DNA from 3 places in the Pseudomonas sp. PS02290 genome. Region 1 is predicted to be linked to each of the others. Evidence: predicted binding sites of a transcription regulator. Region 1 holds the regulator's gene; each other region holds the start of a gene.
What was found. The regulator FliA, encoded in region 1, starts transcription of late flagellar genes. The targets are predictions, from matches to a motif close to CTAAAGTTTNNNNNNNNNNNGCCGNTAA.

Region 1 (12,590 bases):
TTGCCTGCACTATTCCGGCAATCGGGCCGAGGCGGAAGAGGTGCTGCAGGAGGTGTACATCATGGCGTGGCTGAAGGCCTCTCGATTCGATCCGCAACGGGCCAGCGCCATCACCTGGCTCTCGACCATGGCCCGCCACAAGGCGATTGACCGGCGCAGGGCCCATCGCCGTCAAGATCCCCTTGAAACCATCCCCGAATTACCCACCCAGGACGACCCCATCCCGGACGCCCTCGAGCGCGAGCAGGAGGGCAGTCAGCTGGACCGCTGCCTTGAAACCTTGGAAGACGCGCAGCAACGCTATATCCGCGTGGCGTTCTTCGAGGGTTGTTCCTACGCCGAACTGGCCGAGCGCCACGGTATTGCGCTGGGGACGATGAAAAGCTGGATTCGTCGCGGGCTGCTTCGACTGCGCTTGTGCCTCGGCCTATGAACGAGCATCCCGTGCCGCCCGACGAGACCCCGGACCTGCTGATCGCCGAGTACGTGCTGGGCGTGCTCAGCCGCGAAGAGCGTGAGCGGGTGGAGGCGATGATTGCGCTGGAGCCTCGCCATCAACGCGCGCTGGCGCAATGGCAGGAGCAGTTCGCCGAGTGGCTCGGTCAATTGCCCGTGTCCAGTCCTCCCGCGGGCACCTGGGGCAGGATTGAGCAGCGGTTGTTTGCGGGTGCCAGCCATTCGCCGTCACGGGTGTCAGGCTGGTGGAACAGCTTAGGGCTCTGGCGCTGGACAACGGCGGCGCTGGCTGCCGGGTTGCTGGCGTCGGTGCTGACGCTTCAGCAACCTGTTCCTCGACCGACGTCGGGGCCGGCCTTGTTGGCGCGTCTCGAACAGAGCGACGGCACGACGCTGTTTGCCGCGACGATCAACCCTGACCGGCGAAGCGTCCTGTTCGTCAACACGGGCCGCGCAGACTGGCCGGGTAAAAGTGCCGAGGCGTGGGTAATCGCCGCCGATGGCAAGCCTCGGTCGCTGGGCCTGCTGCCGGCCAATGCCCCCGCGACATTGAACGTAGCGCCGCCACTGGCTGACCTGCTCGCCAGCGGTGCGGTGCTCGCGATCACCCTTGAGCCGTTGAACGGGTCACCGAGCGGGCTGCCGACCGGACCGGTCGTCGCCCAGGGAAAAATATCCTCACTCTGATGCATCCGTTCCGTCGCTCGCTTCGTATATCTCCCACCTTCATCCGAAGGACCTAAGAATCCGGGAGAACTACCATGTTGACCCTCGCCAAACGCATCGCCGCTGTCTCGTTCGCTGCCCTTTGTCTTGCTGCATCCCCGGGCTTTGCCGCCGATACCGTCATGGTCGGTGGCGCCGCCATGTACCCGACCAAGACCATCGTCGAGAACGCCGTCAACTCCAAGGACCACACGACCCTGGTGGCGGCGGTCAAAGCTGCAGGTCTCGTAGACACGCTCAACAGCAAAGGCCCGTTCACTGTCTTCGCCCCCACCAATGAAGCCTTCGCCAAACTGCCGGCCGGGACCGTCGACACGCTGGTCAAGCCGGAGAACAAGGCTGACCTGACCAAAATTCTGACGTATCACGTCGTCGCCGGCACCCACACCGCCAAACAATTGATGGCGGACGCCAAAATGAACGGCGGCAAGGTGATGCTGAAAACCGTACAGGGCGAATCCCTCACCGTGATGCCCCATGACGGCAAGCTCTGGGTGATGGACGCCAAAGGTGGCAAAAGCGCGGTCAGCATCGCTGATGTGATGCAGTCGAACGGCGTCATCCACGTGGTCGATTCGGTGCTGATGCCGTAAGCGCTGACCTGATCGTTGCAGCACCCGGCGGACGCTCATTCCGTCCGCCGGGTCCATGGCCTGGCCTTTCTGCGGGCGCCATGTCGATCGACTCAATGCCCTTCTGCTCATCCCTCCCGTACTCCTGCTAATCCCCGCACAGATTTATTTTCAATCCGCTGCATCCAGTTCCCTTTCCCCCGGGTAGTACAAGTAGTAGCGATGGCTGCTGACCTGTTTATCCAATGGAGAGATGGCATGAACGCTAAAAAATTACTGGGCACGTTCGGTGTTTCATTGGCTGCCACTTGCCTGCTGGCAACGGCGCCGGCGGCTTTCGCGCAGATGGCGTTGCCGGATACGGTGAAGGTGCCGGACGGGCACAAGATCGCCATGGAGACGGTAGGCGTGGGCGAGATCACCTACGAATGCCGCGACAAGCCCAACGCCGCCGGCCAGACCGAATGGACATTCGTCGGCCCGAAAGCGGTGTTGAATGATCGCAGCGGCAAGCAGGTCGGCACGTACTTCGGGCCACCGGCTACGTGGCAGGCCGCTGACGGTTCGAAGATCACCGGTACGCAGCTCGCTGTGGCCCCCGCCGGGACGGGCGACATTCCGTTTCAGTTGGTGAAAGCCAACCCTGCGGAAGGCAAGGGCGCGATGAGCAACGTCAGTTACATCCAGCGCGTCGCAACCAAAGGCGGTGTCGCGCCGAAGATGGAGTGCTCGACGGCGACCAAGGGCAAGCAGGAAATCGTGAAATATCAGGCGGACTATATTTTCTGGGCCGCGAAGTAGACCAACGTCCCACGTCAGGCAGCGTCGCCGACGTACAAAGTCATCTACGCTGCACCGACGCAACCCCGGCCTTTGGGCTGGGGTATTTCTTTTCGTTGGCGGTTGAACATTTTGTCCCTACCTGAAGACTGTTTTGACTACGAAGCCTGCCTGGCGGCCTGCGCCCGAGGTGAGCAGCAGGCGTTGCACGCGCTCTACACGCAAGAAAGCGCGCGCCTGCTCGGCGTCGCCAAACGGATCGCCCGCAGCGACGCGCTGGCCGAGGACATCGTGCACGACGCCTTCCTCAAAATCTGGACCCGCGCTGGCAGTTTCGACCCGGCGCGAGGCACTGCCCGTGGCTGGATCTTCAGCGTGACCCGGCACCTGGCGCTCAACTTCATGCGTGACAACGCGCACATCGTTCAGGTCAGCGAACAGAGCGAAAGCGCGGTGCTGGCCGAGGCCTCTCTGGAGGCAGCCACCGACGCCGACACCTTCGAATACCGTGCCCGCTCGGGGCGTATTTACGGGTGCCTCGAACAACTGGAACCGGCGCGTCGCAACTGCATTCTTCATGCGTACGTAGACGGTTTTTCGCATTCGGAGATAGCGCAGAAAATCGGCGCGCCACTGGGCACGGTAAAAGCCTGGATCAAACGCAGTCTGGTGGCATTGCGGGAGTGCATGGGATGACAGGCTATCCGTCGAACGACAGCGCCGATGAACTGGACGCATTGGCCAGCGAGTACGTGCTAGGCACACTGCCGGCCGAGCAACGCCTCAATGTCCAAAACCGCCTCGCCACGGACGCCGACTTGCGTACGGCGGTGGACGCATGGGAAGGGCGCCTTCTGGCCTTGACCGAACTCGCCGAACCGCACACCCCAAGCCCACGGCTGTGGGACCGGATCGAGCGCAGCGTCAACAGCCGTGACCGCCGAGTTCCCGTACAAACGCCTGCCGTGACGTCGCATTCCTGGTGGGATCTCCTGCCCCTGTGGCGCGGACTGGCCGGCGCAGGACTCGTTGCGACCCTGCTGCTGGGCTCGATGCTCCTGACCCGAACCGCCCCGGTGAACCCCACAACCTACCTCGTCGTGCTCGTTGCCCCGCAAAACCAGGCCCCCGGCTGGGTCATCCAGGCCAGCAACCCGGAAGAAATCCAGCTGATACCGCTCGGCGCCACCCCAGTCCCCGCCGACAAAGCCCTCCAGTTCTGGACCAAGGCCGACGGCTGGCAGGGCCCCGTGTCCCTGGGCCTGGTCAAACCCGGCCAGACCCTCTCCGTACCGGTGAACAAACTGCCGCCGCTGCAACCCAACCAACTCTTCGAACTCACCCTCGAAAACCCCAACGGCTCCCCGACCGGCAAGCCTACGGGGCCGATTCAATTTATTGGGCGGGCGGTGAAAGTGATCTAGCGGCTGGACGCGGAGCGTCGGGGGCGGCATTCCCACGCGGAGCGGGGGAACGATCGGCCAATCATCTAGCGTCTGGAAGGCCGCTTTCGTGAGCAAGCTCACTCCCACATGAGCGTCGTTTGCCCTTGATGATTTGCGGTGTCACATCTGACGCCTTCCCGGCTGAAGCCGGTCCTACTAAGCGTAAGCGCGCTTCTGATCTTCATACGCAAAAAGTCCAGACACCACAAAACGCGACTTGGGTGCAGGCCGAACGCAGGCGAAGCGGAGTGGGCCGAGCCGCATGGATGCGGCGAGAGCGCCGCTAGGACATGGATGTCCGTTCGGCGCGGGCCCACGGAGCGTCGTCGAAGTGAGGGAGTCCCGACGGAGGAGGGACCTAGCCAGGAGCAGGCACCCTTGGTTACTTGGGGTGCTTTTCCAAGTAACTCGCCGAAGGCGAAACCGAGGCCTTTAGGCCGACGCTCTTGATCTTGATCTCCACCGCAGCGATGCAAAACCGTCGGATGAACACAAATCTAAATACTGGCACTCTGATATTTTCACCCAATCCCAAATGTTGGACCCCTTCTTGCAATAACCCCGATACAACGCTTCGGCGTCAAAAGATTGATTTAACGCGCAGGTGCCCATCGGTGGAACGCTCACAAATAATCTCCCACGCCAGAACCGGATTGATCGGCCTGGGCCGTGGACAACTTGGCGTCCCGCTACTGCTCCTCGTCATGCTCGCCATGATGATGCTGCCTATGCCGCCGTTCCTGCTCGACGTCTTCTTCACCTTCAACATCGCCCTGTCCATCGTCGTCCTGCTCGTCTGTATCTATGCCCTGCGGCCCCTCGACTTCTCCGTATTCCCGACCATCCTCCTCGTCGCCACCCTGCTGCGACTGGCCCTCAACGTCGCCTCCACCCGCGTCGTCATGCTCCACGGCCAGGACGGCCACGCCGCCGCCGGTAAAGTCATCCAGGCGTTCGGTGAAGTCGTCATCGGCGGCAACTACGTCGTCGGTATCGTCGTCTTCGCCATCCTCATGATCATCAACTTCGTCGTCGTCACCAAAGGTGCCGGCCGGATCTCTGAAGTGAGCGCGCGCTTCACCCTCGACGCCATGCCCGGCAAACAGATGGCCATCGACGCCGACCTCAACGCCGGCCTCATCGACCAGCCCGAAGCCAAACGCCGTCGTCTTGAAGTCGCCCAGGAAGCCGAGTTCTACGGCTCCATGGACGGTGCCAGCAAATTCGTCCGCGGTGACGCCATCGCCGGCCTGCTGATCCTCTTCATCAACCTCATCGGCGGCATGCTGGTGGGCATCCTGCAACACGGCATGAGCTTCGGCGATGCCGGCAAGGTCTACGCGCTGCTGACCATCGGTGACGGTTTGGTGGCGCAATTGCCATCCCTGCTGCTGTCCACCGCCGCCGCGATCATGGTGACCCGTGCTTCCGGTTCGGAAGAAATGGGCAAACTGGTCGGTCGGCAGATGTTTGCCTCCCACAAGGCGCTCGCCGTATCCGCCGGCATCATGATCGTCATGGGCCTGGTCCCGGGCATGCCGCACTTCTCCTTCATCAGCCTCGGTCTGGTGGCTGCCGGCGGCGCCTACCTGCTGTGGAAGAAAGAGAACCAGGTCAAGCTGGCTGCCGTGCAAGAGGTCAAGCGTCAGCAAGAGCTGCTGCCATCGCCGACCCGCGCGCAGGAATCCAAGGAACTGGGCTGGGACGACGTGACCCCGATCGACATGATTGGCCTGGAAGTCGGCTACCGCCTGATTCCGCTGGTGGACCGCAACCAGGGTGGTCAATTGCTGGCGCGGATCAAGGGCGTGCGCAAGAAGCTCTCTCAGGAACTGGGCTTTCTCATGCCGACCGTGCACATCCGCGACAACCTCGACCTGGCGCCCAGCGCCTATCGCCTGACCCTGATGGGCGTGACCCTGGCCGAAGCCGAGATCTACCCGGACCGCGAACTGGCGATCAACCCCGGTCAGGTGTTTGGCAGCCTCAATGGCATCACTGCCAAAGACCCGGCGTTTGGCCTGGAGGCCGTGTGGATCGAAATCAGCCAGCGTGCCCAGGCGCAATCCCTCGGTTACACCGTGGTGGACGCCAGCACCGTGGTGGCGACTCACTTGAACCAGATTCTCTACAAGCACTCTCATGAATTGATTGGCCACGAGGAAGTCCAGCAATTGATGACCCTGCTTGCCAAGGGATCGCCAAAACTGGCGGAAGAACTGGTCCCGGGCGTGTTGTCGCTGTCGGCCCTGCTGAAGGTGCTGCAGGCGCTGCTCGCCGAACAGGTGCCGGTTCGCGATATTCGCTCCATCGCCGAAGCCATCGCCAACAACGCTGCGCGTAGTCAAGATACCGCCGCGCTGGTGGCTGCCGTACGGGTCGGGTTGTCCCGCGCAATCGTCCAAAGCATTGTCGGCATTGAGCCGGAGCTGCCTGTGATCACCCTTGAGCCAAGGTTGGAACAGATATTGCTAAATAGTCTGCAGAAGGCAGGTCAGGGTCAGGAAGAAGGCGTTCTCCTCGAACCGAGCATGGCTGAGAAACTTCAGCGCTCGTTGATCGAAGCGGCGCAGCGTCAGGAGATGCAGGGGCAGCCGGTTATTTTGTTGGTCGCAGGTCCGGTTCGCGCCATGTTGTCTCGCTTTGGACGGTTGGCTGTACCGAATATGCATGTTTTGGCTTACCAGGAAATTCCTGACAATAAGCAAGTCACCATCGTAGCGACTGTCGGGCCTAACGGCTGAGGTAGTGAGTCATGCAAGTTAAGCGTTTTTTCGCCGCCGATATGCGACAAGCCATGAAACTGGTTCGCGATGAGCTGGGCGCTGAAGCCGCCATCATCGGCAACCGGCGGATCGCTGGCGGCGTGGAACTGACCGCCGCCCTGGACTACAAGCTGTCTGCGCTGGCCCCGCGTGTGCCGAACATCGAACTCGAAGACGAGCTGCGCAAGACTCAGTCGCTCATCGTCACTGCTCAGGCTGAGCTGACCCACCGCAGCGAGCTGGACACTGTCGCCAACCGTCAGTTGTTCGCCGGCCTTGCGATGGATGACAGCAAGCAGATCGAACCGACGCTGGAAGAACCGTTTCGCCCGTCCGTCCACGCCGCAGTGGCCGCCGAACGCGCCGAGCGCAACGCCGAGCCGGGCGTTGGCGACCGCGCCTACGAAGCGATGCGCTCCGAATTGAACGGCCTGCGCGAACTGCTGGAAGTCCAGCTGGGCTCGCTGGCCTGGAACCAGCTGCGAGACGGCCGTCCGCAACAGGCCAATCTGTGGCGCCGTCTGCAACGGGTCGGCCTTTCCGGCCCGCTGTCCCGCGACTTGCTGGCGATGGTCCCGGACTCCAACGATCAGGCTCACACCTGGCGCATGCTGCTGGCCCATCTGGCCCGCATGATTGCCACGCCGGACGTCGAGCCACTGGAAGAGGGCGGTGTGATTGCCATGGTCGGTCCTGCCGGCATGGGCAAAACCACCACGCTGGCTAAACTGGCGGCCCGATATGTGTTGAAATACGGCGCGCAAAATATCGCGCTGGTGAGCATGGACAGTTTCCGCATTGGCGCTCAGGAGCAACTGAAAACCCTGGGCCGGATCCTCAATGTACCGGTCACCCACGTCGACCCGGGCCAGTCCCTGGCACAGGCGCTGGAGCCGCTGTTGCGCAAGCGCGTGGTGTTGATCGACACCGCCGGCCTGCAAGCCAGCGATCCGGCCCTGCGTCTGCAACTGGAAACCCTCGCCGGGCGTGGCATCAAGGCGCGCAACTACCTGGTGCTGGCGACGACCAGCCAGAAGCAGGTGCTGTCAGCGGCTTATCACAGTTACAAACGTTGCGGCCTGGCCGGGTGCATCCTGACCAAGCTCGACGAAACGGCCAGCCTTGGCGAAGTGCTCAGCCTGGCCGTGACACACGAACTGCCTGTGGCCTATCTCACCGATGGCCCACGGATACCGGATGATCTGCATTTGCCGCGTCGGCACCAATTGGTGAGCCGGGCTGTCAGCGTGCAGATGCAGGAGGAGCCGAGCGAGGAAGCGATGGCGGATATGTTTGCGGATCTTTATCACAGCACCGGCAAGCGCGCGGGCTAGGTGAAGAAAATGACAGTGGAATTTTCCTGCATCGATGGTCTGCCAGGCATTGTTCAGACACTGAACGTGCAGCCCGACATGTGGCTTAGGTCTAAGCAAGACAAGGTAAACAATTAACATGGGCAGCATGCATCCCGTACAGGTTATCGCGGTGACCGGTGGCAAAGGTGGCGTAGGCAAGACCAACGTTTCAGTGAATCTTTCACTGGCACTGGCCGAGCTGGGACGTCGCGTCATGCTGCTGGACGCCGATCTGGGTCTGGCCAACGTCGACGTATTGTTGGGTCTGACCCCCAAACGCACCCTGGCTGATGTCATCGAAGGGCGGTGCGAGCTGCGCGATGTCTTGCTGCAAGGCCCGGGCGGTGTACGCATCGTGCCGGCGGCATCGGGCACCCAGAGCATGGTCCACCTGACCCCGGCGCAGCATGCCGGGCTGATTCAGGCGTTCAGTGACATTGGCGACAACCTCGATGTGCTGGTCATCGATACCGCCGCCGGCATCGGCGAGTCGGTGGTGAGCTTTGTCCGCGCGGCCCAGGAAGTGCTGCTGGTGGTGTGCGACGAGCCCACATCGATCACCGACGCCTATGCCCTGATCAAACTGCTCAACCGCGATTACGGCATGAACCGCTTCCGCGTCCTGGCCAACATGGCCCAGAGCCCGCAGGAAGGGCGCAACCTCTTCGCCAAGCTGACCAAAGTCACCGACCGTTTTCTCGACGTGGCCCTGCAATATGTGGGCGCCGTGCCGTACGACGAATGCGTACGCAAGGCCGTGCAGAAACAGCGCGCCGTGTACGAAGCGTTTCCGCGTTCCAAATGTGCCCTGGCGTTCAAGGCCATCGCGCAGAAAGTCGACACCTGGCCGCTCCCGGCGAACCCGCGCGGCCACCTGGAATTTTTCGTAGAACGCCTCGTGCATCAAACCAGCGCAGGGCCCGTCTCATGACAGCAAGTGGCTATCGCATGTACAGCAAATCGTCCAAAGACTCCCAGTATGAGCTGATCGAGCGTTATGCCCCGCTGGTCAAACGAATCGCCTACCACTTGCTGGCGCGTCTGCCGGCCAGCGTGCAGGTCGAGGATTTGATCCAGGCGGGCATGATTGGCTTGCTCGAAGTCTCGACCAAATACGACTCCACCAAAGGGGCCAGCTTCGAGACGTACGCGGGTATTCGTATCCGTGGTGCGATGCTCGACGAAGTGCGCAAGGGGGACTGGGCGCCGCGCTCGGTCCACCGCAACACGCGCATGGTCAGTGACGCGATTCGTGCAATCGAAGCAAAAACCGGCCGTGACGCTAAAGATCACGAGGTTGCTGCCGAACTTGAAATGAGTCTCGACGATTACTACGGGATTTTGAACGATACCCTGGGCAGCCGCCTGTTCAGTTTCGACGACCTGTTGCAGGACGGCGAACACGAAGGGCTGCACGAGGACGGCGCGAGCCAGTCCCTCGAACCGTCGCGGGATCTGGAAGACGAGCGCTTCCAGGCTGCGCTGGCCGAGGCCATTGCCAACTTGCCCGAACGTGAACGCCTGGTGTTGTCGCTGTACTACGACGAAGAGCTGAACCTCAAGGAAATCGGTGAGGTCCTGGGGGTCAGCGAGTCGCGGGTCAGCCAGCTGCACAGTCAATGCGCGGCGCGGTTGCGCGGTCGTCTTGGCGAGTGGCGCGCACGTTCGTGAATCAGGCGCAGGCCGCGAGGCCTGCGTGTTGCGTGTAAGACCGGCTGTGCAAGACGTGAGCGGGAAGCAAATGAGACACGGCAGGAGTCGGTCGAACCGGGTCGTAGATGATCCGGTTTCGCTGCGCTTGTTCCGGTCGATTCAACCCCCTCTTGATGTTCGGCACAGCCGGTATTGATTGAACGCGCGTTCAGGTGCTGAACGCGTTAAAGACTGCTTGGAGGTCGAATTGGACAAGAACATGAAAATCCTCATCGTTGATGACTTCTCAACGATGCGGCGGATCATAAAAAACCTGTTGCGTGACCTTGGGTTCACCAACACGGCCGAAGCAGATGACGGACTCACCGCATTGCCGATGCTGCAAAGCGGCGCTTTTGACTTCCTCGTCACTGACTGGAACATGCCGGGCATGTCCGGCATCGACCTGTTGCGTCAGGTGCGTGCCGACGAGCGTCTGCGCAGCCTGCCGGTGCTGATGGTCACTGCCGAAGCCAAGCGCGAGCAGATCATCGAAGCCGCTCAGGCCGGTGTGAACGGCTACGTGGTGAAGCCGTTCACCGCGCAAGTGCTCAAAGAAAAAATCGAAAAGATATTCGAGCGCGTCAATAGCTGATGTCCGCTGCGAGGGCGCTATGGATTCCAAAGATTCGACAATGGGTGACTTTGAGTCAACCCTGAAGAAACACGCACAAGAGCTGGTCGCGAGCCTTGAAAAAGGCAAGTTCGGCGACGCCGTGCAACTGATCCATGAGCTTAACCAGACCCGCGACCGCGGCCTGTATCAGGAAGTCGGCAAACTGACGCGCGAGCTGCACAGCGCGATCGTCAACTTCCAGATCGACCCGAACATGCCGCAGGCCGAGGAGGTCTCCCAGATCACCGACGCCACCGAGCGGCTGTCGTACGTCGTCAGGCTGACTGAAAACGCGGCGAACCGGACCATGGATCTGGTAGAGCTGAGCACGCCGTTGATGCACGGGCTCACTGAAGACGCCAAGTCCTTGAGCGCCGATTGGGGACGCTTCATGCGCCGCGAGATCAGCGCCGAAGAGTTTCGTGATCTGGCCCGCCGCGTCGATGTGTTCCTGACCCGCAGCGAGAAGGAGACCACCGAGGTCTCTGCGCACCTGAACGACATTCTGCTGGCCCAGGATTACCAGGACCTCACCGGTCAGGTGATCAAGCGCGTGACCACGCTGGTCACGGAAGTCGAGCGCAATCTGCTCAAGCTGGTGCTCATGGCGAGCCAGGTGGACCGCTTCGCGGGCATCGAGCACGACCAGGAAATGTTCCGTCAGCAAAAAGAACAAGAAAAACTTCACTCCAAGGGTGAAGGTCCGCAGATTCATGCCGATAAACGTGAAGACGTTGTATCCGGACAGGATGATGTTGACGATCTGCTATCCAGCCTCGGATTCTGATTCGGTCATTCTGTCTCGGACTTCAGGTTTTCTGTGAAAGTGGCTGCTGGACCCGCGCGCCAATGCTTCGACGAAAGCAATGCGCGCAGGCCGTCAGTGCAGCCTCCGGATCGGTTTGACGGTTAATTTTAGGAGCACCCCCCAATGAGCTTCGGCGCCGATGAAGAAATCCTTCAGGATTTTCTGGTAGAGGCCGGCGAGATTCTCGAGCTGTTGTCAGAGCAGTTGGTCGAGCTGGAAAGCCGGCCTGACGATGCGGACCTGCTCAATGCAATTTTTCGCGGTTTTCACACTGTAAAAGGGGGCGCCGGCTTCCTCCAGCTCAACGAGCTGGTTGAATGCTGTCACATCGCCGAGAACGTGTTCGACATCCTGCGTAAGGGTGAGCGTCGCGTCGACTCGGAGCTCATGGACGTGGTGCTCGAAGCGCTCGACACTGTTAACAGCATGTTCGGTCAGGTGCGCGAGCGTTCTGCCGTCACCCCGGCCACGCCTGAATTGCTGGCCGCGCTGGCTCGCCTGGCCGAGCCAGCCTCGGCAGAAGAAATCGCTGCGGCACCGGTGGTGGTTGAAGAGCCGGTCGCTGAAGCGCCGTCCGAAGACATCACCGATCTGGAATTCGAACAGCTGCTGGATTCGCTCAACGCCGTCAAGGCGCAAGCGGCAGGTGCGCCTGCACCGGCTCCGTCTGCGCCTGTTGCCGCGGCACCCGTTGCAGCTGCGCCGGCAGCAGCGGCTCCCGCTGCGCCGGCTGGCACGGCGGCCAGCGATGAAATCACTGACGCCGAATTCGAATCACTCCTCGATCAGCTGCATGGCAAAGGCCAGTTCGCCGTTGACGCGGTGCAACCGCCAGCGGCTGTGACGCCGTCTGCCGCACCGGCCAGTGACGAAATCACTGACGACGAATTCGAGTCGCTGCTGGATCAGTTGCACGGCAAAGGCTCGTTCTCACCGGACGCCGTCGGCGCTGCGGCTCCTGGCGCTGCGGCACCTGCTGCCGCTGCACCTGCCGCGCCGGTTGCACCCGCCGCTGCGTCGAAAGCCGCTGCGTCGGACGAGATCACCGACAACGAATTCGAAGACCTGCTGGATCAGTTGCACGGCAAAGGCAAGTTCGAACCTGCCGTGGCTGCCGGTGCAGCTGCAGCTGCAGCGCCGGCCGCAGCGGCACCGACCAAGAAGCCCGAGCCCGCCAAAGCCGAACCGGCCAAAGCGACGCCTGCTGCTGCAGCGCCGGCCAAAGCTGCACCGGCTGCTGCTCCCGCACCGGCTCGCGCTGCGGCGCCGGCGCCCAGCGAAAAACCGCCGTCTGAAGCGGAAACCACCGTGCGCGTCGACACCGCGCGGCTGGATGAAATCATGAACATGGTCGGCGAACTGGTGCTGGTGCGTA
Region 2 (6,278 bases), on a different contig from region 1:
GTTCTGCGGTGTTTGAGCTTTTTGCGTACGAAGATCAAAAGCTTCCCGGCTGAAGCCAGTCCTACGGACTGCATGCGCTGCGGTTAGTGGGACCGGCTTTAGCCGGGAAGAGGCCAGTGCAGGCGCTTGCTATTTTGCTGATCAGACACCCTGCCTGTGGGAGCGAGCTTGCTCGCGAATGCCGTTGCCGTTGCCGTTGCCGTGCTTTTGATCTTCATACGCAAACGGTCCGGTCACCGCCGAACGCGACTTGGGTGCAGGCTGAACGCAGGTCTCGCGCAGTGGGCCGAGCCGCATGGATGCGGCGAGAGCGCCGTCAGGGTATGGATGCCCGTTCGGCGCGGGCCCACGGAGCGAGACCGGAGTGAAGGTACTCCGACGAAGGAGGAGCCCAACCAGGAGCAAGCACCCTTGGTTACTTGGGGTGCTTTTCCAAGTAACTCGCCGAAGGCGAAATGTCTGCCGTTAGGCAGCCCCCTCTAAGCGCCGCTCCGGCTAAGAGGCAGCCAACAATCTCAGCGCCAACACGAAACAAAAAACCCCGCCTAAGCGGGGTTCTCATCAAAGCAAAACCGCAGCCAATCACTTGGCCTGATAAATAATCCCGGGACTGCACTGCACCATCTGATAATGATCGGGCAACCCGTTCAACGCCTCCGACGCCCCCAGGAACAAATACCCCCCCGGCTTCAACGTCGAATGAATACGCAGCAAAATATCCTTCTTCACCTCTGCCGAAAAATAAATCAGCACGTTGCGACAGAACACGATATCGAACTTGCCCAACGCCGCATAACTGTCCAACAGATTGAACGAACGAAACTCCACACGGCTTTTGATCGGCGCCTTCACCGTCCAGCGCCCTGGCGTCTTCTGATCGAAGAAACGCTGCAGACGGTCCGGCGACAACCCTCGGCCGATGGCCAGACTGTCGTACTCACCCGTCTTGCAATTGTTCAACATCAGACCCGACAAATCCGTCGCCACAATCTGCGCACCCGACTTCAACTGCCCCGGGTTACTGCGCTCGAACTCATCGATCGTCATCGACAGCGAATACGGTTCCTGACCCGACGAACACGCCGCCGACCAGATGCGCAAACGCTGGTTAGGGCTGGCCTTGATCGCCTCGGGCAAGACCTTGTTCTTCATCACCTCGAAGGGGTACGTGTCGCGAAACCACAACGTCTCGTTGGTGGTCATCGCATCCACCACCTGCTCACGCAAACCACTGCGCGGCTGAGTCTGGATCCGCTGGATCAGCTCGCCCAACGATTTGATGGACTGCTGCTCCATCAACTTGTTGAGGCGGCTGGAAACCAGGTACTGCTTATTTTCACCCAGCAAAATGCCACAGGCTTTTTCCAGGAATACCCGGAACTGATCAAAATCCAAATTACCTGTAGACATGCCGCCTCTCAAATCATGTGAACAGCAAGGAGGAAAACCCCTCCTCAGCTGATATCTGCCGCCTTGATACGATCTACCACCCTCGCCGCCAGATCGTCTGGCCGGAACTTGGCCAGGAAATCATCCGCGCCGACCTTCTTGACCATCGCCTGGTTGAACACGCCGGACAACGACGTATGCAACACGATGTGCAACTTCTGCATGCGCGGGTCGCTGCGAATCTCCGCAGTGAGGGTATAGCCATCCATCTCCGGCATTTCAATGTCGGAAATCATCATCAGGAATTCTTCTTCCGGCTTCTTGCCTTCATCCACCAGTTTGCGCAGGAAATCGAGTGCCTGACGACCGTCATTCAACGCCGTGACTTCCACGCCGACGGTTTGCAGGCAACGCGTCACCTGTTTGCGCGCCACCGAGGAGTCATCGACCGTCAGCACACGCAGCGACAGCGCCTTGTGCTGCACCTCCGCCGTGACCACGCCGACCGAGATGTTCTCGGAGACCGGCGCCACTTCGGCGAGGATCTTCTCGACATCGATGATTTCCACCAGCTGGTTGTCCAGACGCGTCACTGCCGTGAGGTAGTGGTCGCGACCGGTGCCCTTGGGTGGCGGATGAATGTCTTCCCAGTTCATGTTGACGATGCGTTCCACCGCATGCACCAGGAAGCCCTGAATCTTGGTGTTGTACTCCGTGATGATCACGAATGAATTGGTAATGTCAGCCAGCGGCTTGCCACCGGTCGCCAACGCCAGATCGAGGATCGGGATAGTCCCGCCACGAATATTTGCCACACCGCGCACAATCGGACTGGATTTGGGCATATGGGTAAGTTTCGGGCACTGAAGCACCTCTTTTACCTTGAACACGTTGATCCCATACAACTGCTTGCCGTCCAACCGGAACAACAACAGTTCAAGGCGGTTCTGCCCGACCAGTTGAGTGCGCTGGTTTACTGAATCCATCACACCAGCCATGCACCACACCTCCCAAAACGACCAATTGCGCTACCGGAACGGTAAGCGGCACGGGCCTTGCTATTTACTCATCATGAACACACAAACGACAGTATCCCGACGCCCGGCACCCGCAACCCGCAGCTTTCTCTGCGTGCTGGTCGCGCTGTGTCTGTTGTGTGCCGCCAGCCTGAGCCGGGCGGACAACATGACCCTGCCTGAAACACTTATCGGCGTGACCCAGGGCTTTCTTGAATTCACAGTTGAAGACTACATGGCGACCAACCAAACCGCCGGCCGCTACGAAATTGAAGTCAAACAGCTGGACCCGCGTCTGCGCATGCCGCTGTGCGACAAGGATTTGACAGCCTCACTGGAAAGCCCGGCCCAGCCCATCGGCCGCGTCACCGTGAAGATTCGCTGCGAAGGCACGTCCCCGTGGACGGTGTTTGTGCCGGCCCAGGTACACCTTTACCGCAATGTGGTCACGGCCGTCCGGCCCATGAAGCGCGACGCAATCGTGACGGAAAACGATGTGGCGCTGCGCGAACGCGACGTCAGCCTGCTGGGGCAAGGCTTCCTGGATTCAGTCGATCAGGCAGTCGGGCAAAAAGTTGTCCGACCAACGGTCATCGACCAGATCCTGACGCCCGTCCACCTCGATCAGCCGCAAATGGTCCATAAGGGCGACCAGGTGGTGATCAGTGCGCGCAGCGGTTCAATGAGCGTGCGCATGCCGGGCGAAGCCTTGTCCGACGGCGGTTTCAACGAGCAAATACGGGTGAAGAACCTCAACTCCCAACGGGTGATCAAGGCCAATATCGTTGCGCCCGGGCAAGTCGAGGTCGCTATGTAACTGACATGTGAAGGTAAGACCTCTGGCGCTGCGCTTGCGCTTTTCCTACACTCGGAACCCCTGTGCTCCGTGCGAAGTCCATTCGAGACTGTTTTCGCACGGGCCCTAAAGTTATTCCGGGTCTGGCCGAAACCAAGGCAAGCGTCCTAGAACCCAGAGGTTTTTCAATCATGGTCATCGACTTCAATCGTTTGAACAGCTCCACTACCGTTGGCGGTACAACACGTACTGCCAGCACCAAGGAAGCCAGCAAAACCGAAGCTACGGCAGCGGTCAGCGGCACCTCGAGCGTGCCCGGTAGCGGTGAGGCAGTACATTTGAGCAGCGAAGCTCAACAGTTGCAGAAGATCAGTGATTCGTTGCGTGATCAGCCTGTCGTCAACAGCGCCCGTGTGGCTGAGTTGAAGCAGGCGGTCGCCGACGGCAGCTATAAGGTCGACAGCAATCGTGTTGCAAGCAAACTGCTTAACTTCGAAGCCCAGCGCTAGCCCCAGGTCTGCGCAGGGGCTTCTGGACGCTTAAACACCAGGGCATGCGATGCAAGACACTACATTGCTTCAACTGATCACGGACGACATTGCGCCAACCCGGCATCTGCTGGACATCCTGAAGGCCGAGTCAGTGGCGCTTCACGGGCGCAATATGGTCGAGATGGAACACATCCTGGCGCAGAAACAGGCGCTGGTGATCGTGCTCGAGCAGCATGGACGCCGACGTACCCAGCTGATGACCAGCCTGGGTCTGCCCGCCAATCGAGCGGGACTCGAAGAAGTGGCGAAACATTCGTCAGTGGGTGAAGCCTTGTTGACCGCAGGCGATGAACTCAGCGCGCTGATGAGTGAATGCCAGGCGGCCAACGAACAGAACGGCAGCCTTATCCAGCTCCAGCAACTCACCACGGCACAGCAGTTGAGGATTCTCAACGGCGGCGACACGCCCACGCTGTACGACAGTCGCGGTTCGACGTCGGGCAAAGCCAGGCCGCGTCCGCTCAGCCAGGCGTAAGTTCTTGTATCAAGGTGCGCACTGTGGTGGCAATATGCCGCGCGCTGCACGCTGCCGTTATTTGCCTGGAGATGGATAGACCGTGAATGCCTCAAGCGCGGACGATGTTCCGCAGCCCCCGAAGGTACTGACCACCCCGTTGGAAATCGCCGCCAATCTGCGGCTGCTGATGGAAAGTCATGACCCGTTGATCATCACGTTTCACGAACGCACCCAGCGTTTTCAGAGTTACGTGATCGACGTCGACCGTGACACCAACCAGGTCATTTTCGACGAGATGATCCCCCGAGATGGCGAGCGTTTCCTTGCCAGCGGTGAGCCCTTCCGGGTCGAAGGTTTTCACGACGGTGTGCGCATCGCCTGGGAAAGCAAAGCCCAGCTGACCGTGATCGAAGAGCCGCGCAGCTATCGCGGCCCTCTCCCTGAAGAAGTCGTCTATCACCAGCGCCGTAACGCGTTTCGCGCGGCCCTGAAGCTGGCTTCGCTGATTGATGTCGAGATTGGCGGCGACCGGCTCAAATTTCCGTTGCGCGGCAAACTGCTGGATGTCTCCGCCACCGGCTGCAAGCTGCGCTTTGAGGGCGATATCTCCGAGCGCATGCAACTGGGCCAGGTCTATGAGCGCTTCATCGCCTCCCTGCCCTTCGGCAACATGACCACGCCGGTCGAACTGCGCTATCTGCACTTCGAAGAAAGGATCAACACCACGTTCGCCGGTGTGCGCTTCCACAACATGAGTGGATTGGTGCAGCGTCAGGTTGAGCGTTTCGTGTATCAGCTGCAGCGCGAAGCGCGACGCTTCGACAAAGACGACGATTTCTGATCGTTTGTGATGACCGGCTGGCGCGTTTCAGGGCGTGCTGGCCGGTTGCCGACATCCGCTGCCATCGCCTCCCCCATAACGCGCACATCCAATAGCGCGTCCTGATCCAATCCCGCAACGCCTCCAGCCCCGCTCAACCCCCCTCCAAACCGCGCCTGTTCGATCAAAATGCGAACCTCATCACGCCCGCGTGTAGGACTCTTCACCGCGCCAAAGTAGGACGCGTCTTGAAATAATCTGTGCCACTTTCAAGGCCCTGACCCTGTGTTAATTTCGCGGCTCAAACGCACCGGAGCATGGACGCTCGCCGCGGCCACATCTCAGGGAAGTTTCGTCATGCGCCCCATCATCGTTCTCAACGACCCTACCCTCAAAGGCGGTCGAGTCATTCAAGGCTCGCCCTCCACGTTCCTGCACGGTCTCGAAGTCGCCCGCCACGGCGACGACGTGCTCTGCTTTCACGGCCCCTGTGCAATCGCCGAAGGGGATGAAACCTGCCTCGTCGATGATCGGCCCATTGCCCGCGACGGGGATCGCCTGCTGTGCGGCGACGCCCTCGTCGCGACCCACGATGACTGCCGCATTCTGTAGGGGTCCTTATGAACGCATTTATCAAGCGACTGTTCGGCAAACCTGTCGAGCTGCCATTGCCTCATGCCCCTCAGCATGACATCCGGCCGCGGCGGAACATGTACGACCGAATTTCCGAAAAGCGCCTGGCGCAGGAAGCCGCCCAGCGCCTGCTGGACCGGGCCAAACCCCGAGGTGATTTCTGCGCGCAGAGCGTCAGCGTCGAGGACGTCTGGCTCCGACTGCCCGGGCATTCCCTGGATCAGCGGTTACCTGTCCAGGACATCCCCAGGCACGCGAACGCGCTGAGTCACGACCCAAGGCTGATGGCTGCCAACGGCTCGCGCCGACTGTTGCGGCGGATCGAGATCGACGCGATTCCTCTGCCCTCGATCGACCCGCTCGCCCGCGCCATGGAACTGCTGCAGGCGACCCTGACCCAGTGCCCGCTGCTCGAGCGAGTTGCGGACTGGACGCAGGTTGAAGTGCATCTGTTCCCGCCGTCCCATGTCGATCCACTCGTCTGGTTCGAAACCGTGGTGGGTGTGTGGCCCCAGGCGTGGCTGCCCGGTGGCGGTTTCCGTATCGCCGGCCAGGCACCGGGGCCGTGGCTTGCCGAATTGCTGTCCGGCAACCTGAGCATGCCCGGCCATCTGTG
Region 3 (13,228 bases), on a different contig from region 1:
TCAGATCCGGAAACTGCCCACCAGCTGCGTCAAACGCACCGACTGACGTTCCAGGTCGGAACAGGCGCGCAACGTGGCCTGCAGGTTTTCCACGCCTTCCTGGTTCAGTGTGTTGATCTCGGTGATGTCGACGTTGATCGCCTCGACCACCGAAGTCTGCTCCTCGGTGGCGGTGGCGACCGACTGGTTCATCGCGTCGATCTCGCCAATACGCACGGTCACGCTTTCCAGGCTGGTGCCGGCCTGATTGGCGATGCTGACGCTTTCATGGCTCTCGCGCTGGCTGTCATTCATGATCGCCACCGCTTCACGGGCGCCGTGCTGCAGCTCCTCGATCATTTTCTGCACCTGACTGGCCGACTCCTGGGTGCGATGGGCCAGGCTGCGGACCTCGTCAGCGACCACGGCAAACCCGCGCCCGGCTTCCCCGGCGCGTGCTGCTTCGATGGCAGCGTTGAGGGCCAGCAGATTGGTCTGCTGGGAGATCCCGGTGATGACTTCCAGAATCTGCCCGATGTTGGCGGTCTTGGTGTTCAGCTGCTCGATCTGCTCGCTGGCGCCGCTGATGCGCGTCGACAAACGGTTCATCGCCTGAATGTTCTGACCGACCACGGCCTGACCACTGGACGCCATATTGCGCGCATCGCTGGAATGCCCGGACGCCATGGCGGCGTTCTGTGCGATCTCCTGCGCCGCAGCGCCCAGCTCGTTGATGGCTGCCGCCACACTGCTGGTGCGGTTGGCCTGCTGATCGGAGTTCAGCATCGAGGAGTTCGACGCGCTGACCACGCGCAGCGCGACTTCGTTGAGCTGCACGGTGGAGGAGGCCACTTCGCGCATGGAGTCATGGATCCGCTCCACGAACAGGTTGAAGCCGTTGCCCAGGTAGCCGAATTCGTCCTGGCTGAGGATCTCCAGGCGCTTGGTGAGATCGCCTTCGCCTGCCGCGATGTCGTGCATGGCGCGGCCCATGGTGTTCAGCGGACGCATCAGCACGCTGAGCAACACGCCCAGCAGCGCAATGATCAGCACCACCGCGATGATCGTGGCGACGATCGCCGAGTTACGGAAATCGCCCAGTGCGGCGTAGGCCTGGGCCTTGTCCACCGCGATGCCGACGTACCAGTTGACCGACGGCAGACCGTCAACGTGAGCAAAGGTGACGACTTCGGTCTTGCCGGCGTGCTCGCTTTCGCTGACGTCTTCGGACAGGCGCGGCGTAGCGTTCGGGTAGACCTCGGCCAGGGTTTTCATCACCAGCGAGGTGTCCGGATGCACGAGAATGCGGCCGTTGGCGTCGACCAGAAAGGCATGGCCGTCGTTCTGCAGGCGCAGCGCGCTGATCATCTTCACCAGCACTTCCAGACTCAGGTCGCCGCCCGCAACGCCGGCGACGCCGGAAGGGCCTTTCACCGGCGTGGCGATGGTCACGATCAGGCCTTTGGTCACGGCGTCCAGATAGGGCTCGGTCAAGGTGGTCTTGCCGGCCTTAAGTGCATCGGTGTACCACGGGCGGGTGCGCGGGTCGTAATCGCCGGGCATGTCATCAGGCGGTTGCGTCACGAATGAACCATCGGCTCTGCCCAGGTAGATGCTCATGAACGTCGAGATCAGCGTCGGCTGACCGAGCAGCCGGTTGAACACCTCGGGCGACGACACGGCGGCGCCCTCGGCGACGTTTTCCACCAGCAGGATGCGTCCCGACATCCAGTTCTGGATATTGCCGGCCGTACTTTCGCCCATCTGGTTCAGACTTTCCCTTAACTGATCCCGGATGGCGTTGCGTTGCAGATAATCGTTGTAGAGGGTGAATAAGGTAAACGCGGCGATCACCACCAGCGACGCCGCCAGCAGGATTTTATGGCTGAATTTCAGGGATTTGGTCATGCCTTGAGGGCCTTCAAGCGATTGCAGGGAAAGGATTGCAGTGTGTCAGTCGGGCTATCGGCGGCCAGCGGGATAGATGAATGGCTTGCTGCGCAAAACAGGCCTCTATTTGACTGGAATCTGACAATCGGTCCTGGGTGTACGGCCCGCAAGTCATGTAACCGTGCTAAGCGAGGAGGGCGGAGGGCGAGGACGTGAGGAAGTGGAGCAGGGCAGACGCCAAAAAAAAGGGCTGCAAAAAGCAGCCCTCTGGCATTCGACTTATGCGGCCCAAGCACGAAGTACAGCGCTTGAAGCTTGAAGCCTCGAGCTCGCAGCTAAGTCCTCATCCCTTAGAGCGCATGACTGTAGACCAGCGCATAGGATTCGATCCCGTCGTTAGGCTCCTTGATTCCTGCGTTTGAATAGTGGGTAACGCGCAGGCCGACGCGCTGGGTGTCGCCGAATTTCAGGCCGGCACCGAGACGGTCTTCGAAGTTGAAAGCGGAACCGAACTTCTGGTCACCCGCAGATGAACCGGTAAACAACGAAACGCCCACACCGGCTTCGATATAGGGCTTCACCGGACCGCTGCCGAACTCATAAACGAACACTGGGGCAAAGGACGCCGAGTGGCGAGCGCCTGCCTGTTTGCCTGCTTCCCAGTAGGTGTAGCCCAGGTCCCAATAGCCGGTCAGCTTGCCGGTGGAGCTTTCCAGCCAGGACTTGTCCCAGTCGAAACCCAGGGCAACGCGGCCGGTGACGCCACCTTGGCTGGTGGCACCCAATGCACCGGAGATCTGCGTGGCGTTGGCGGTCATGGCGAAAGAAGACAGGCAAAGGGCAGCGAGCAGTAGCTTTTTCATGGTGGAGATAGCCAGAAAGGTCAATAAAACCGGGGAGAGTAATCACCCGAACGGATGTAGGGCAGAACGCCACTACGAAAGTTCCATTGGCCCTGTATGAAATTTCCCAAAACTTCGTTTTTGGAATGATTCAAGCGGTATCAAGCGCCCGATTGATCAAAATTGTTGAGGCTCGGCAGAAGGATAATTCGCTTTTACGGCGTGCGATTAGGGTCAACAATCCGCTCTGTCATTCCCGCTCCAAGGATCGCCCATGAGCCTCTCGCCCTTCCATCTCGCCATTCCCGTTTACGATCTCGCCGCCGCGCGCCACTTCTACGGCGACGTATTTGGTCTTTCCGAAGGCCGCTCCAGCGAGCAATGGGTCGATTTCGATTTTTACGGTCATCAACTGGTCATCCATGAGCACCCGAAGACCACTTCCCAGGAATCCGTGCATTCCAACGCGGTGGATGGCCACGACGTACCGGTCCCGCACTTCGGCATCATCTTGCACTGGGAAGAATGGGAGGCGCTGGCGGAGCGTCTGCGCGCCCGGGAAACTAAGTTTGTGATCGAACCCTACATCCGCTTCCAGGGCCAGGTGGGCGAGCAGGCCACCATGTTCCTGTTCGATCCGTGCGGCAACGCGCTGGAATTCAAGGCGTTCAAGGACATGAGTCAGTTGTTCGCCAAATAATCCGGGCGTGCCCCTCGGGTGCTTGTCAAAGGCGCCCGTTTTCGTTTCAGCCGCACTGCAGCCACTTCAACTTACCTGTCCAGCGGCCGATAAACCGATTCAGCATCTCTTAATGATCGGATCGGACTGGAAAACTTATGCTCACTGCGATGAACAGGATGCTGGAAAACATCAGCGTCAGATCCAAGCTGTCTCTGGGCTTTGGCGCAGTGCTGGTGTTGACCCTACTGATAGCGTTGGCAGGGTGGTCCGGGATCGGCGGACTGAGTGAAAGGGGAGACCGGATTCTCGACATCTCAAAGCTCAATGACCTGACGCGTGACATGCGCATCGCGCGCTTGTCCTACACGCTCAATTACGATGTAGATCACGCCGCTGTGGTGGTCAAGGCGCTGGACAACCTCGACAGTCACCTGGCGTACTGCCGCGCCAATTTCGATTCGGCGTTGAATATCCCGCATATTCAGTCGGCGACGGAGGCGGTCAAGCGCTACCGCGCGCACTTCAGCGACTACGTTCAATCTGTGCAGAATCGCGAGGCCTCTCGTGGGATTTTCGGCAGCAATGCGGACGCCGCGGTGGAGCAATTGCAGAAGATTGAGGCCGCAATTTCCGCGAACGGCGACGCTGCGCAGACCGCTGCGGTGGTGAAGGCGCAGGCCTTGGTCGAGCAGGCGCGCTTCCAATTGCGCGGCTACACCTACAGTCTCAAACCCGAGCTTGAAGCACCGGCCAAAAAAGCCATCAGTGACGCTCGCGCCTACACCACTGTCCTTGGCCAGGCGCTGCCGGCGGCACAAAACGATGCCGTGCAACACCTCGGCTCGGCCCTCGACGCTTATTTGCTGACGGTCAGCCAGTTCAGCGAGGCTCAAGCGGGAGCCGCCAACGCTCAGTTGGGGTTGAACGAAGACATTGCCAGCCTGTTTGCCGCCAGTAACGCACTGGCAAAAAATCAGGCCGTATTGCGCAGCGAAGATGTGGACGCCGCCCGTAACGTGTTGGGCGGCGCGACACTGGGCGCATTGATCCTCGGCATTCTTGCGGCCTGGCTGATCACTCGCTTGATTGTCCTGCCCTTGATGGACGCGCTTCGCACTGCCGAGCAGGTGGCCGGTGGTGACCTGACAAATGCCCGTGTGGTGTCGCGCAAAGACGAACTGGGCATGTTGCAACGCAGCATGGCGCGGATGACGGTCAACCTGCGCGAACTGATTGCCGGCCTGCGCAATGGCGTGACGCAGATCGCCAGTGCCGCCGAGGAATTGTCAGCGATCACCGAGCAAACCAGTGCGGGCGTCAATAGCCAGAAGATCGAGACCGATCAGGTGGCGACGGCCATGAACGAGATGGCGGCCACAGTGCAGGAAGTTGCACGCAACGCGGAAAGCGCTTCCGAGGCCGCGGCCACCGCCACCCGCGAGGCCCGCGACGGTGACGAGGTGGTGCGTCAGGCCATCAATCAAATTGAGCGCCTGGCTGCCGAAGTCGGCCACTCGACGGTGGCCATGGCGGACCTGAAAACCGAAAGCGGCAAAATTGGCAGCGTCCTCGATGTCATCAAGTCGGTCGCTCAGCAGACCAACTTGCTGGCGCTGAACGCCGCCATCGAGGCTGCGCGGGCGGGCGAGGCGGGAAGGGGCTTTGCGGTGGTCGCTGACGAGGTGCGCAGCCTGGCCCAGCGTACCCAGTCTTCCACTGAAGAAATCGAGCAACTGATCACCGGTCTGCAGAGCGGCACGCAGCAGGTGGCGGGGAGCCTTGAAAACAGCCGCGTGCTGACTGACAGCAGTGTCGAACTGAGCCGGCGCGCCGGGGTGTCCCTGGGCGGCATCACCCGCTCGGTGCTGTCCATCGAGTCGATGAACCACCAGATTGCCGCTGCCGCTGAAGAGCAAAGCGCCGTCGCGGAAGAGATAAACCGCAGCGTGATCAGCGTTCGCGAAGTCTCCGAGCAGACATCGGCCGCCAGCGAACAAACCGCAGCGTTCAGTGTTGAACTCGCCCGGTTGGGCGTGCACTTGCAGACGCTGGTCGGAAAATTCAAGGTGTGACCGCCGAGGCGCACTTGCACGACGGGCAATGGCGTCAGTCTGCGCGGGGGAGCGCGTCCACAACGCAGCTTCTGAACAATTCCAGCAGCGGTGTGTGCCGCTGCAGGTATTTGCTCACCAGCACGATCTCGCGGAAGAAGGTCAGCTCACCGAGGTCGATGATCCGCACGTCCTCCGCATGCTCCAGCCACAACCCGGCCATGGGCACCAGCGCCACGCCCAACCCGGCGCGGACCATCTTGACGATGGCGTCCAGCTCATCGAGCTCCAGGGTTTGCCGCACCTCAAGTTTGCGCTCGCGCAGGAACTGCGTGACCCGGCGGCCGCCGAACGAGCGCTGATCGTAGCGAATGAAAGGGTGGTCGCAGAGGATCTGCCGAGGGTCGTCGCCCTGCATGCCGGATGGTGTGATCAGCACGAAGGGTTCTCTGGCGAGGACCTCGGCGTGCAGCTCTTTGGGCAGGGCGAACGGCGGTTTGATCATGATCGCCAGATCGAGCTCGCCGGCGTCCACCTGACTGAGCAGGTTCAATGAAACCCCAGGCACCAGACTGGCCTCGATGAACGGCGCCTTGCTGCGCAGCGCCACCAAGGCTTGCGGCAGGATGCCGGTCTGCGCCGTGCTGATGGCGCCGATGCGCAGCGCGCCGCGAAAGTCATTGGCGCTGTCGGGGCTGCCCATGCGCCCGAACAGCTGCAGCATTTCTTCGGCCAGTGCCACGGCGCGTTGTCCGGCGGCGTTGAGGGTGGCGGCGCGGCCGGTGCGATCAAAGAGGGTGACGCCCAGAGCGTCTTCGAGGTTCTTGATCTGCGCGCTCACCGCCGACTGGGTCAGCCCGACCTCGCGCCCGGCCGCCGCAAAGGTGCCTCGACGCGCGACGCAGACGAAGGTTTTCAACTCTCTGATCATCGGCAGGTCCTTGAAGGAAATTCAAATCGGGCAGGGCGCACCCACAGGCGGCCGGCAGCGGATAGTAACCAGTGCCGTCGACAAATAAAAATGCCGCCTCAAGGGCGGCATTTTTTTACGCGGGACGCTTAACGATAGCGTTCCAGCCAGTGCGCGTAGGGCGCAGGCAGGGTCCACGAGGCTTTGTCGACGCCCAGTTCTTTGGCGGCGAAATAAGCCCAATGCGGATCCGCCAGGTGCGCCCGGCCGATCGACACCAAGTCCAGCTGACCGTTCTGCACGGCGGCCTGAGCCAGTTTCGGATCGCCAAAACCCCACGCCGAGGTCACCGGGATATCGGCTTCACGGCGTACGCGTTCGGCGATCGGGCCCATGAAGGCCGGGCCCCACGGGATGTTGGTTTCCGGGATGGTGAAACCGACGCTGACGCTGAGCAGATCAAGACCGCCGGCCTTGAAGCGGCGCGCCAGTTCGATGGATTCGCTGAGGGTCTGCTCGTCACGGCCGTCGTACTCGATCACACCGAAGCGCGCGGTCAGGGGCAGGTTTTCCGGCCAGACTTCACGCACGGCGGCCAGGGTTTCCAGCAGGAAGCGGCTGCGGTTGTCGAAGCTGCCACCGTAGGCATCGGTGCGCTGGTTGGAGTGTTCGGAGAAGAAGCTCTGGCCCAGGTAACCGTGGGCGAAGTGCAGCTCGATCCACTCAAAGCCGACTTCACGGGCACGGCGTGCAGCGTCGACGAAGTCCTGCTTGACCCGGGCGATGTCGTCCAGGGTCATTTCCTGGGGGACTTTCGGCAGGTTGGCGCCGAAGGCGATGGCCGAGGGTGCGATGGTCTGCCAGCCACGGGCATCATCGGCGGCCATGTGGTCGTCACCTTCCCATGGACGGTTGGCGCTGGCCTTGCGACCGGCGTGGGCGATCTGGATGCCCGGGACCGAGCCGGCTGCCTTGATCGCTTGCACCGCAGGAATGAACGCCTTGGCGTGCTCGTCGCTCCAGATGCCGGCGCAACCCGGAGTAATGCGGCCTTCAGGGGAGACGGCAGTGGCTTCGACGACCACCAGGCCCGCACCGCCGCGGGCCATGCTCGCGAGGTGAACGTGGTGCCACTCGTTGATGACGCCGTCGTCTGCCGTGTACTGGCACATTGGAGGGATGGCAATGCGGTTACGCAGGGTCACGTCCTTCAGCGTGAAGGGTTCGAACAATGCAGACATGAAATACTCCTGATGATTGAATTCGCTTGTTCGATAGTATTCGAAATATGGCGAAGAATGAAACCCCTCGCTATGATGCGCGGCATGCGCGCCTTCAAACATCCGTTACCGACCGAACTCACACTTGAGCGTTTGCTTTACGCATTAAGTGACCCCGTACGCCTCGAAATCGTTCGCTGTCTTTCCACGGTGGCGGAGGCGACCTGCGGCGAGCTCGACGGCGGACGGCCCAAGTCCAGCATGTCTCACCACTTCCGCGTACTGCGCGACGCAGGCCTGGTGCACACGCGCAACATCGGCACCACGCACATGAATTCGCTGCGCACCGAGGAGCTGGATATTCGCTTTCCGGGGTTGCTGGGGTGCATTCTGGCTCAGGCGTGAACCGGCGTTTTCAGACGTACGGTGCGGTTAGTAGACCCGCCCTCAGCGCAAACAAAGATGGCCCGATCTTGCGATCGGGCCATTTCATTTGCGGGCTTGAACCTGACGCTTAGACAGCGCCGACGATCTTCGCAGCCGGTTGGGTACGACGACCCATTGCACCGGCACCGGCTGCCACGAGGGCAGAAACCACCAGGGTGATCAGCAGGATCCAGGCGGCGCGGGAAATGTTTTTCGCCGCAACGTCAGCCGCTTCACGGGCTTTCTGCTCTGCCTGGGCTTTCAGCTCCTGGTACTTGGCGTACGCCTGGCGGTAGCTGGCCTGGGCCTGATCGACGATCTGGTTGGCTTCGGCGTCGGTCTTGTTGCCACGGGCCTTGATCAGGTTGACGAAGGCCTGACGGTCAGCAGCGTCCCACGCCTGGTCGCCCTTGGCTTTCAGACGGTCGAGCAGGCCGCTCAGTTGCTCGTCGGCCTGTTGTGGGGCTTCGGCGCTGCGTTGTGCGGTGTTTTTCGCGTCTTCCTGGGTGGTGGCGACGTCCTGCTTGACCTTGTTCGGGTCCAGCTCAGGCTTGCCGGTCTGGCGCATGGCTTGTTCGATTTCGCCCTGGATATCGTCCAGATTGAAGTCGATGCCTTGGGCGCGCAGCTGCTCCTGGATCTTGCCGCCAACGGCCGGGGCCACTTGCGCAATGCCGCTGCCCACTGCCGACAGGCCGCTGCCCGCCAGATTCAAACCGCCACGCACGACGCCGGTCACGGCGCTGGACACCAGGTAAACGCTGATCAGCGAAACGCTGGCCCAGACCAGAATGCCGTGGAAGGCGCCTTCGCGATGGGCCAACCGGCCGGCGGCCCAGCCCCCGACGAACAGGGAAATGACCATACTCACACCCAGCCAGATGCCGGTGCCTTTGCCCATGCCTGCCAGCGGATCGGCTTCTTGCAGCGGATCGATGCTGGCGCTGCCGATGGCGGTGCCCAGCAGGCTGAGCATCAGCGAGACCACCAGCGCGAGTACCACACCGGCCAGAATGGCGCCCCAGGAAATTCGTTTGAGCAAGGGGGCAACAGCAGTCCCCCGGTAGACAGGATCGTCGTAGGCGGCAGGTGTAACTCGGTCATCGCGAATCATAGTGGCAGTTCCTTTGGTCATTGGCAGAGCGCAAGACGTGTTGCGCGTAATTCAATGACCTCCGCACTTTTTGATTAGTTTTATGCAGGCGGAAAATAAAATGCTGGCAAAATGCCTAAGCATCAAAATTGCCGAAAATTCAAAGGTCTGCAAGCAGATTAAATTGGAATCAGTGTTATTCCCAGTCGCGATATGGCGTCACCCCGGACGCTGTCCTTGGCTACCTTCTATACCACCGTAATAATCTTTCCCGAGACAGCCTGATGAATACCCTCACCGCCGATGACCGCACTCAGGTCACTCGGGAAGCCACCGTTGAATACTGGAAACACATCATCCCGATCGTGCAAATCGCGTTCGCGATTCACGTGCTGTTGCTGGGTTTGTTCCTGATCGTGGACCTGCCCGTGATGTGGGTCACCAACGCGGCGAGCGTCGCGGCTTACATCGCCTGTCTGCTGGCAATCAAACGCCGGCTGTATCGCTGCGCCGGCATGCTCATCTGTATCGAAATCATCGCCCACGCCGCCATCGCCACCTGGGTGCTCGGCTGGGACAGCAACTTCCACCTCTACGTGTTCTGCATTGTGCCGATCATTGCCTTCGGCTTTCATTCCTCGCCGGTGCGCAGAGGCTGCCTCAGCGCCGCCGTGCTCATCGTCACCGTGGGCGGGTACCTGCTGCGCAACAAAGTGCCGGTCTTCAGCATCAGCGAAAACGTTCAGGACCTGTTTGGCGCAGCCAACGCATTGACCGCAACGGCGTTGTTGCTGCACGCCACGGCGTTGTCGGTGCGCTTCAACCTGTCGATGCACATGAACCTTTATCACTCCGCCCACCGCGACAGCCTGACCAATCTCTATACCCGGCGGCGGGTGCTGCAGCGTCTGCGTCAGCTAGGCGGGGGGCGGCGGGAGATCCCCACGGCGCTGGTGCTGATCGACATTGATCACTTCAAACAGATCAACGACAAGCACGGTCATGACATGGGCGATGTGGTGCTGCAGCAGGTGGCCGCTGTCATCGCCCAGTGTGTACGCACCACGGACATCGCCGCGCGCTGGGGCGGCGAAGAGTTTCTGGTGTTGATGCCCAACACCCGCTTCGAGGACGCCCGGCTGATCGCCGAGCGGATACTCACGCACATTCGCGAACAGGGCGGGGAGATCAGGCAGAGCCTGAACCTTACGGCGACCCTTGCGGTGGCCATCCTGAATGATGGGGAGACGTTCCGGGATGCGCTGAACCGGGCGGATCAGCGCTTGTACGAGGGCAAGCAGGAGGGACGCAATCGGGTCATGCTGGCGAAGTGAGCGCGGCGGGCCTCGCGAAGCCCGTCCGATGCATCCGCCGAATGTAAATTCTCTGCAAAGGTCGGGCTCGTCGCTTGTTCCTGCCGATCACGCAGGGCTAAATGTCGCAACAATTCGAAACACCTCAATCCGAACGTCAGCCTGCCGGCCAGGCGGCGCCTGCTGCACGACTGCAGCGCGCCGCGCGCATCGACGTTGCCTGGCGCACCGTTTTGCACGCCGTACCGATCCGCCCGGCAACGCGCTGGCTGACGGCTTCACTTTTGTCCCTTGGCCACAAAGAAGTAAACCATGACCCAGAATTCGGCAGCCCGCTCACGAAAGCGCCTTGTCCTTGCGCTCCTCATAGCCGTAGCCGTTGGGGCTGTTTATGTCTACTACCGGCACACCTCCAACCCGACGCCGTCGACCGATGCTGGCGCGACTGTTTCCGCCGGACCCGGTGGTCGCCACGGTGGGCCGGGCATGCCGGACCCCAACGCAGCGGTCAGCGTCGCAGTGGGCACGGCCGGTACGGCGGATGTTCCAGTGATTCAGCAGGCGCTTGGCACGGTCGTCCCCAACTACTCGGTCACCGTGACCAGTCGGGTCGACGGTGAGCTGATGGCCGTGTATTTCACCGAGGGCCAGTACGTCAAGAAGGGCCAGTTGCTGGCGCAGATCGACCCCCGTGCCTACCAGGCCACCCTGGACCAATACCTGGGCGACATGGCCCAGAATCAGGCGCTGCTGAAAAGCGCGCAACTGACCGCCGAACGCTATAAGCGGCTGTTCGCCAAGGACTCCCTCGCCAAGCAGGACCTGGACACGCAGATCGCCACCGTCGGCCAGTACGCCGGCGCGGTGAAGGCGGATCAGGGGCAGATCGACGCGGCGAAACTCAATCTGCTGTACGCGAAAATCGTCTCGCCGATTGATGGCTACGTCGGCCTGCGGCTGGTGGATCCGGGCAACATCGTGTCGTCCAGCAGCACCACCGGCATCGTCACCGTGACCCAGACCAACCCGATCGCCGTGACCTTCAGCCTGCCCCAGGCGCAATTGGCGACCCTGCTGCCCAAGGTCCGCAAGGGCGAGCCGTTGAGCGTGCAGGCCCTCGATCAGTTGGGCAACACGCCGCTGGCCAACGGCGCGCTGAAATTCATCAGCAACGAAATCGACACCACCACCGGCAGCATCAAACTGAAGGCGCTGTTCGATAACCCCGCCGAGAAGCTCTACCCCAACCAGTTCGTCAACGTGAAGCTGACCACCGACACCCTGCACAACGCCGTGGTGGTGCCGTCGGCCGCCGTGCAATTGAGCAGCGACGGCGAGTTTCTGTATGTGGTGAAAGACGGCAAGGTCGCCCGCCGCAGCGTCAAGGTCGGCCCGGTCTTCGGCGAGCAAACGGTGATCAGCCAAGGCGTGGACAAGGGCGATCAGGTCGTCACCCGAGGTATCGATCATTTGCGTGACGGCAGCACGGTGACCATTGAGGCGGACAAACCGGCCGGCGCGGATCTCGCCGCATCCAGAACCCCTGCCAGCGCCACGCAGCCGGCTGCCGGCAACGCTGCCCCATGAATCCCTCAAGACTGTTTATCCAGCGCCCGGTGGCAACGGTGCTGCTGATGCTCGCGGTGATGCTGGCCGGTATTTTCGCGTATCGCCTGCTGTCGACCTCAGCGCTGCCGGAAGTGGACTACCCGACTATCCAGGTCACCACGCTGTACCCCGGCGCCAGCTCCAGCGTGCTGGCCTCGGCGGTGACTGCGCCGCTGGAGCGCCAGTTGGGGCAAATGTCGGGGCTGGCGCAAATGTACTCGACCAGTTCGGCCGGGGCGTCGGTGATTACCCTGAAGTTCTCCCTGGATTTATCGCTGGATGTCGCCGAACAGGAAGTGCAGGCGGCGATCAATGCCGCCGACAGCCTGTTGCCCACCGACCTGCCAAACCCGCCGACCTATAAGAAGGTCAACCCGGCCGACACCGCCGTGCTGACCCTCGCGGCGACATCGGACAGCCTGCCGCTGACCCGTGTGCAGGATCTGGTCAACACCCGTGTGGCGCTCAAGCTCTCGCAGATTTCCGGTGTCGGCATGGTCAGCCTGGCCGGCGGTCAGCAGCCCGCCGTGAAGATCGAAGTGAACCCCACCAGCCTGGCGGCCCACGGCCTGACCCTGGAAGACGTCTACGACAAGGTCAATGCCGCCAACGTCAACGGCTCCAAGGGCGGCTTCGATGGCCCGTCCCACTCCATCACCATCGACGCCAACGACCAGTTGCGCGATGCGGTTGAGTACGGCGAGCTGGTGCTGGCCTACGAGAACGGGGCGGCGCTGCGTCTGAAGGATGTCGCGACCACGTCCGAGGCGCCGCAGGATCAGTACCTGGGGGCCACGGCGAACGGGCAACCGGCGATTGTCATCGCGGTCCAGCGCCAGCCGGGCGCCAACGTCATCGACGTGGTCGACAGCATCAAGCAGAAGCTGGCGACCCTGCAAACGGCCTTGCCCGACTCGGTCAAGCTGACAGTCATCAGCGACCGCACCCAGACCATCCGCGCCTCGATCAAGGACGTGCAGATCGAGCTGTTGCTGTCCATCGGGCTGGTGGTGCTGGTGACCTTTGCGTTCCTCGGCAACTTCACCGCCACGCTGATCCCGAGCCTCGCGGTGCCGCTGTCGCTGATCGGCACCTTCGGCATCATGTACCTGGCCGGCTTCAGCGTGAACAACCTGACGCTGATGGCGCTGACCATCGCCACCGGTTTCGTCATCGACGACGCGATTGTGGTGGTGGAGAACATTTCCCGGCAC

Region 2: flgM (flagellar biosynthesis anti-sigma factor FlgM) is a predicted target of FliA. The motif match lies at 3,328-3,355, and genes of this name have one in related genera.
Region 3: QMX88_RS17880 (methyl-accepting chemotaxis protein) is a predicted target of FliA. The motif match lies at 3,477-3,504, and genes of this name have one in related genera.

Annotation. Positions count from the first base shown of each region.
Region 1 covers NZ_JASCOY010000112.1:463-13,052, forward strand. The annotation lists gene QMX88_RS26040 (sigma-70 family RNA polymerase sigma factor) at 1-433, shown strand, start outside; gene QMX88_RS26045 (anti-sigma factor) at 430-1,143, shown strand; gene QMX88_RS26050 (fasciclin domain-containing protein) at 1,218-1,775, shown strand; gene QMX88_RS26055 (DUF3455 domain-containing protein) at 2,013-2,555, shown strand; gene QMX88_RS26060 (sigma-70 family RNA polymerase sigma factor) at 2,667-3,230, shown strand; gene QMX88_RS26065 (anti-sigma factor) at 3,227-3,958, shown strand; gene flhA (flagellar biosynthesis protein FlhA) at 4,594-6,723, shown strand; gene flhF (flagellar biosynthesis protein FlhF) at 6,735-8,078, shown strand; gene fleN (flagellar synthesis regulator FleN) at 8,197-9,030, shown strand; gene fliA (RNA polymerase sigma factor FliA) at 9,027-9,770, shown strand; gene QMX88_RS26090 (chemotaxis response regulator CheY) at 10,012-10,386, shown strand; gene QMX88_RS26095 (protein phosphatase CheZ) at 10,406-11,194, shown strand; gene QMX88_RS26100 (chemotaxis protein CheA) at 11,339-12,590, shown strand, end outside.
Region 2 covers NZ_JASCOY010000123.1:109-6,386, forward strand. The annotation lists gene cheR (protein-glutamate O-methyltransferase CheR) at 583-1,410, opposite strand; gene QMX88_RS26630 (chemotaxis protein CheV) at 1,455-2,387, opposite strand; gene flgA (flagellar basal body P-ring formation chaperone FlgA) at 2,461-3,222, shown strand; gene flgM (flagellar biosynthesis anti-sigma factor FlgM) at 3,393-3,710, shown strand; gene QMX88_RS26645 (flagella synthesis protein FlgN) at 3,760-4,227, shown strand; gene QMX88_RS26650 (flagellar brake protein) at 4,310-5,050, shown strand; gene QMX88_RS26655 (PAAR domain-containing protein) at 5,387-5,641, shown strand; gene QMX88_RS26660 (hypothetical protein) at 5,650-6,278, shown strand, end outside.
Region 3 covers NZ_JASCOY010000042.1:7,824-21,051, forward strand. The annotation lists gene QMX88_RS29760 (methyl-accepting chemotaxis protein) at 1-840, opposite strand; partial or broken gene QMX88_RS29765 (cache domain-containing protein) at 856-1,887, opposite strand; gene QMX88_RS17870 (acyloxyacyl hydrolase) at 2,220-2,732, opposite strand; gene QMX88_RS17875 (VOC family protein) at 2,986-3,411, shown strand; gene QMX88_RS17880 (methyl-accepting chemotaxis protein) at 3,570-5,465, shown strand; gene QMX88_RS17885 (LysR family transcriptional regulator) at 5,500-6,375, opposite strand; gene QMX88_RS17890 (NADH:flavin oxidoreductase/NADH oxidase) at 6,504-7,595, opposite strand; gene QMX88_RS17895 (ArsR/SmtB family transcription factor) at 7,680-7,979, shown strand; gene QMX88_RS17900 (YrzE family protein) at 8,089-9,114, opposite strand; gene QMX88_RS17905 (GGDEF domain-containing protein) at 9,378-10,427, shown strand; gene QMX88_RS17910 (efflux RND transporter periplasmic adaptor subunit) at 10,719-11,993, shown strand; gene QMX88_RS17915 (efflux RND transporter permease subunit) at 11,990-13,228, shown strand, end outside.